Regions from separate parts of the Colwellia sp. 20A7 genome, predicted to be linked through region 3. Evidence: predicted binding sites of a transcription regulator. Region 3 holds the regulator's gene; each other region holds the start of a gene.
What was found. The regulator sigma-54, encoded in region 3, starts transcription at its own class of promoters, with help from an activator protein. The targets are predictions, from matches to a motif close to GTTGGCACGNNNNTNGNNT.
Positions count from the first base shown of each region.

Region 1: the regulator sigma-54 is predicted to act here: its motif matches at 718-736, upstream of flgF (flagellar basal-body rod protein FlgF).
Region 2: the regulator sigma-54 is predicted to act here: its motif matches at 965-983, upstream of GQS55_RS04500 (flagellar hook-length control protein FliK).

Region 1 is NZ_CP047130.1:1,006,402-1,008,682, forward strand. Features, by position in the region: gene flgE (flagellar hook protein FlgE) at 1-535, shown strand, start outside; gene flgF (flagellar basal-body rod protein FlgF) at 774-1,547, shown strand; gene flgG (flagellar basal-body rod protein FlgG) at 1,593-2,281, shown strand, end outside.
Region 2 is NZ_CP047130.1:1,034,686-1,036,966, reverse strand. Features, by position in the region: gene GQS55_RS04500 (flagellar hook-length control protein FliK) at 1-891, opposite strand, end outside; gene fliJ (flagellar export protein FliJ) at 1,082-1,537, opposite strand; gene fliI (flagellar protein export ATPase FliI) at 1,691-2,281, opposite strand, start outside.
Region 3 is NZ_CP047130.1:529,563-531,843, reverse strand. Features, by position in the region: gene lptB (LPS export ABC transporter ATP-binding protein) at 1-412, shown strand, start outside; gene GQS55_RS02265 (RNA polymerase factor sigma-54) at 497-2,008, shown strand; gene hpf (ribosome hibernation promoting factor) at 2,053-2,281, shown strand, end outside.

The DNA.
Region 1 (2,281 bases), 480 kb from region 3:
AGTGCCACCTACAATTACTACTGCTGCATTAGGTGCGGCAATATTGTCTAACGGTGCTGATCCAACCCAAGAAGTAGTCATTGATTTTAATTTAGATACTTTGGGTCCTAATGCCAATGAACCAACGCAATTTGCGTCTAATTTTGAAGTTACGTCATTAGAGCAAGATGGTTTAGCGGTTGGCCGATTAACAGGCATTGATATAGATGCTGATGGCCTAGTAGAAGCGACATATAGTAACGGTACGGCGCAGCCTTTAGCGCGTATAGCGTTAGTGAGTTTTGCTAATGAGCAGGGCTTAACTCAAATAGGCGGCACGTCATGGAAAGAAAGTATTACTTCTGGTGACCCGATAGCAGGTGAGGCTGGCTCTGGTACTTTTGGTACCATTAACTCTTCAGCTTTAGAGCAGTCTAATGTGAACTTAACCACAGAGTTGATTGATTTAATTTCAGCACAACGGAATTTCCAAGCTAACTCTCGTTCGTTGGAAGTTGATAACGATTTAAATAATACTATTTTACAAATTAGATAGGTAAGCAATAATATCATTTAATTTCAATAGTTGTATTATTGAAAAAACTATCTTTAAAGCTGTTAGCGCTCGATGATTATGTTATTGGGGCTAACAGCTTTTTACTTTTATTTTCTCACCTATTTTCTCTATATATTTCCCATCAAAGCGTAGAAAACGCGGCATATACTTCTTAATAAATCTTTGGCATCGTCCTTGCATTTATTAACGTAACAATTTTTATTTTCTGGAAACCATTATGGATAAGATGCTTTACGTCGCCATGAGCGGTGCCAAACAAAATATGCAGGCGCTAGCGATTAACGCTAATAACCTTGCTAATGCCAAAACTACAGGCTTTAAAGCTGATTTAGCACAAGCGCGTACTATGCAAGCGTTTGGTGAAGGTCAACCAACACGTGTTTTTGCGATGACTGAACGCGCAAGCCAAAATTTTGACTCTGGTTCTTTATTAACGACTGGACGTCCTCTTGATATCGCAATCAAAGGTGACGGTTGGTTTGCTGTACAAACACCGCAAGTCATGAATAGTGCCGCCGACCCTTTTGGCCAAAGTGAAGCTTATAGCAGGCAAGGGCATTTACGTTTAACAGAAAATGGCACATTAGAAACAACCAACGGTGAAGTGGTATTAGGTGACAATGGCCCTATTATTGTTCCTTTACCGGTTAGTAATATTCAAATTTCATCTGACGGAACTATTATGGTTCAGCCAGAAGGTGCGCCTAGTAGCGTACAAGAAGAAATCGGCCGTATTAAGTTAGTTGACCCTGATGTTCGCTTACTTGAAAAAGGCGCTGATGGTTTATTCAGACGTAAAGATGGTCAAGCAGAACTTGCTAATGTCAATGTACAAGTACAAGGCGGTGCGCTTGAATCAAGTAATGTTAATCCGTTATCTGAAATGACAGACATGATTGCACTACAAAGACAATTTGAAATGCATTTGAAATTAATGAAAACAGCAGAAGAAATTGATGCCAGCAGTTCTTCATTATTACGTGCATTCTAGCGTTAAAAAAATGCTCGACGGCAATAAAATTTTTAGAGGTGATGTATGAACCCAGCATTATGGATCAGTAAAACAGGCTTAGATGCACAAACCAAAGATATCGCTGTTATTTCTAATAACTTAGCGAATGCTAGCACCATTGGTTTTAAAAAGAGTAGGGCTGTATTTGAAGATTTGCTTTACCAAAACATAAACCAACCGGGTGGACGAACTGCTAATGATAGTGAGGCGCCTTCAGGTTTAATGCTTGGTGCAGGTACTAAAGTTGTTGCAACACAAAAAATTCATACGCAAGGCGATATGCTAACCACAGATAATTCGTTAGATCTTATGATTCAAGGCGAAGGTTTTTTTGAAATTTTAATGCCAGATGGTTCATCAGCGTTTAGCCGTAATGGTCAATTTACCATGGATGACGAAGGCAACATGGTTACGCCTGGTGCTGGTTATGCGTTACAGCCACAAATTACTATTCCAGAAGACGCAATCAGTATTGTGATTTCACAAGACGGTGAAGTGTCAGTAACACAACAGGGGCAAGCAGAGCCTGCGGTAATTGGACAAATTAACACGGTTAACTTTGTCAATCCAACAGGGCTTGAACCCATAGGCCAAAACTTATTTACTGAAACGGCAGTAAGTGGGGCACCACAAGAAGGTATTCCAGGTTTAGAGGGATACGGCATGTTAGTGCAAGGCGCTTTAGAAACATCTAACGTAAATACCACCGAAGA
Region 2 (2,281 bases), 510 kb from region 3:
TGGACTTATTCCTGCTTGATCTATCGCTTTATTATTAGTGACAACATTTTTTTCAGCTAATTTCGCTAAATCGCTTCCTAGATTATTAGTACTATCCTTACTAAGTAATTTGTCAGCAACCAACTCTTCAACTGTTGAACTTTCACCATCAATTGATAATTTACTACTTACCTGATTATCAATATTCGTTTCTTTAGTGTTGGATCCTTTAATAATGTCTGCACTTTTTGACGAAGAAATTAATGAATTAATCACTTTTTCTTGTTTTGGAATATCATCTGACGACACATCTGCTGTTGAGGTAACCGCCTTAGCAACACTTGACAAATCAGCAACTAAATCACTTGATTTCAATAATAATTTCGCTTCAACCTTTGCTTTCTGCTCATCAGATATTTCACCTATATTCACTACTGAAGGTGAAAATTTATCGGAGGAAGCATTAGTCACTAGCGTTTGATCTACTTTGGTCAAAAAAGTCATGAGTAATTCTGATTCATCGATAATTTGTTTATCATCAGCATTAACTATATTTGTATCAGGTTCATCTTGTTTGCCTATAGCGGCAACTTCTTGCACATTTGTTGCCGAATCAGCGTCATCAACTACAGCTTGATAATATTCGGATCTATCTTGGACTTTATCATCCCTGTTTATATTTTTTTGCTCAATAGCTGGCTTACTCGTTTTCGAAGAAGCTTCTTCATTAGAGACGATTCCATCATTAGGAGGATTGTTTTCAGACTCTGTATGCTTCTTAATTTTAGAGAGCTGTAGGTCTATATGCTGAGAAAATTTATCCTTTGGTGGAGCGGAAATTAAAGCATCTGAATCGCCTTTATTTTCGATACTTTGTGATACTTTCATGGATAAAACATTGAGTTGTTGCATAATAGCCCCAATTGTCAAAATGAATATAACTAAATTATAAATGAAGGAAAATATTTCCTGATATATTAAAATAAAGCAATAATCATTCCAGTTAGCTTTTAAATAACTATAACGAGTAAATATAAAGAAAGATTATTTTATTAAAATAATCCTCGTCATTCGAGCGATCACTTAAACATATTCAACTCGATTAGTGACTAGATTTTCGACGTAAGAATTGCTGAGTCGAAATTTCATCAAACATACCTTGTTCTTTTTTACTTTCAATCTTCATTAACGCCGCATTGCGCTTATCTGTAAGCATCTCAACAGCCTGTACTTTTTGTCTTTGTTTGATCCACAGCGCCTTACTTTGTTCAACTAACGCTTTAGCCTGATTCATAGCAATTCTTACTTGTTCTGCAGCATTATCGAGCTTATTAATAAAAGCATGATAGTGATTGTAAGTCGCACTATCCAAGCCAAGCGCGGTTCGTTCACTCAATCGTGACATATACTCTAATCGATAATCAGACACACTTTGTAAACGAGTTAAGTTTTGCTGATAATCATTTTCAGCACTACGCAACGCATTCTCAGCCTTCTCGACTTTACTTTGCTCAAACTTGAGCAGCGTGAGTAACTGTTTATTATTATTTTTGGCCATAATATGTTTTCCTTAAACTATTAGCATGTTTGAGATAATTCGGCCGCTACACTTGCACATTTACTACTGCCGATTACTACGCTCAATTAGTTTTTCAAAACTGTGTTTTTAACAATACTATTTTTCAACATTAGCTTTTCAACATTAATTTTTTTAATTACGTTTAGCATTAGCCGTAGCTGCGGCTATTATTTCTTGTAATTGCTGTACGCTTTGTTCAAAGGGTATTACTTCTTGAATCTGCTGCTGTAAAAAAAAGTTAATAACGGGCTGAACATTAATCGCTTGATCAATTCTAGGATCATTTCCTTTAGTGTAAGCACCAATAGCAATCAAATCTTTGTTTTGTTGATACAGAGAATAAATTTGCTTCAGTTGACGAGCCAGAGTTTGATGCTCCATGCTGGTAACCATCGGCATGACACGAGAAATCGACCCTTCAATATCAATTGCAGGATAATGTCCTGCGTCAGCAAGATCACGTGACAAAACAATATGACCATCTAAAATAGCACGAGAAGCATCAGCGATAGGATCTTGTAGATCATCACCTTCCGTTAATACGGTATAAAAAGCCGTAATTGATCCTTGCCCTTCACCACCATTACCCGCACGTTCAACAAGCTGTGGTAATTTTGAAAAAACGGAGGGTGGATACCCTTTGGTTGCAGGAGGTTCACCTACCGCTAACGCTATTTCTCGTTGTGCTTGTGCATATCGAGTTAATGAATCTAACAGTAATAA
Region 3 (2,281 bases):
TAGAAAAGGCCTTAATGAAAATGAAAGGCAAATGAAATTAGAGCACCTGCTAGAGGAATTTAATATCAGCCATATTAAAGACAATTTAGGCATGAGCTTGTCCGGTGGGGAGAGAAGACGCGTAGAAATCGCCCGTGCTTTAGCTGCAGATCCACAATTCATATTGCTTGATGAACCTTTTGCAGGTGTAGACCCCATTTCAGTAGGTGACATTAAAAAAATAATTATTCATCTTAAAAAACGTGGTCTTGGTATTCTAATTACTGATCACAATGTTCGTGAAACGCTTGATGTATGTGAACATGCTTACATTGTTAGTCACGGCGAAATAATAGCAGAAGGCGATTCTAATCAAATTCTTGCTAATCAAAAGGTAAGAGATGTATACCTAGGCGAGCAATTCACGCTATAGTTAACACATATAATAAATACCTATACTATACTTACGCTAAGTGAGTAACTATAAATAATAATAACAGGAATTAAGACAACGTAGATGCGCCCAACTCTGCAACTCCGGATAGGACAACAACTAACCATGACGCCACAACTGCAACAAGCGATCAAGCTTTTGCAGTTATCAACGTTAGAGCTTCAACAAGAAATTCAAGAAGTACTTGAAAGTAATCCCCTGCTTGAAATTAATGATCAAGAAGCCTCAGATAACAATTCAGAGGACAGTGGAAATACACTTGAAGAAGCATTTTCAGCCACAATTGCTGAACAATCTACTAGTGATGGGAGTGAAGATTCATCCGCCTCTATTGATGAGATAAGCACTACTGAGGCGATGGAAAAAAATGACATTCCAGAAGAGCTGAATATTGATACAACTTGGGAAGAGAGTTACAGTGCTGGCACGTCAAATACAGGTGCAATTAGTAGCCCAAGTGAAGATTACACTTATCAAGGTGAAACAATCGATTCAATACAAGACCACCTTTTATGGCAAATGGAGTTAACACCTTTTTCAGAAACCGATCGCACTGTTGCTATCGCCATTATAGAAGCCGTTGATGAAGCTGGTTACCTTACGGTATCAAGTGATGAAATTTTAGAAAGTGTTGGTATAGAAGGGCTTGAACTTGATGAAGTTGAAGCAGTATTAAAACGTATTAATGTCTTTGACCCTGTTGGTGTTGCCGCTCGCTCAATTGCTGATTGTTTAATTATTCAATTAAATCAATTTGATCCTGAAACCCCCTACTTAAAAGAAAGTAAATTAATTATCAGTGAACATATTGACTTGCTCGGGAATCGTGACTATCGTCAATTAATGCGTAAAACACGCCTTAAGGAAGATCAATTACGCGAAGTGATGCGTTTAATACAAAGTTTAAACCCTCGTCCTGGTGACGTTGTTGTTAAAAGTGATGATCAATATGTTATCCCTGATGTTTCAGTAGAAAAGAAAAATGGTCGTTGGGTTGTGGAATTAAATCCTGATACTGCTCCTAAGTTATCAGTTAATCAGCAATATGCAGCCATGACAAAAACGACAAAGTCTTCGAGTAATGATGGCCAATTTATTCGAACAAACTTGCAAGAAGCTAAATGGTTTATTAAAAGTTTAGAATCGCGTAATGACACATTACTCAAAGTATCTAACTGCATTGTACAACGTCAACAAGGCTTTTTAGAGCATGGTGCAGAAGCTATGCGACCTATGGTTTTAAATGACATCGCTGAAGCTGTAGATATGCATGAATCAACTATATCTAGAGTGACAACACAAAAATACATGCATACGCCAAGAGGTATTTTTGAATTAAAATACTTTTTTTCAAGCCATGTTAGTACCGAAAATGGTGGTGAATGTTCATCAACAGCCATACGTTCATTAATTAAAAAACTCATTTTAGCCGAAACACCAGCTAAACCGCTTAGTGATAGCAAAATGGCAGATTTACTAGCACAGCAAGGAATTAACGTTGCAAGGCGCACTATAGCTAAGTATCGTGAGTCTTTATCTATACCACCGTCAAATCAACGAAAGAGTTTACTATAACCAGCGACTTTATTTTCTGAACTTAACTAGAGAAGGATATACTTATGCAAATTAACCTTACTGGCCACCATGTAGAAGTAACTTCATCATTACGTGATTGTGTTGACACAAAATTCGCTAAATTAGAGCGACATTTTGATCACATCAATAATGTTCACGTTGTACTTACAATTGAAAAGTTAGAGCAGAAAGCTGAAGCAACCATACATTTAAAAGGCAGTGAAATTCATGCTTCAGCAGCGAGTGCTGATATGTATACTTCGATAGATACTT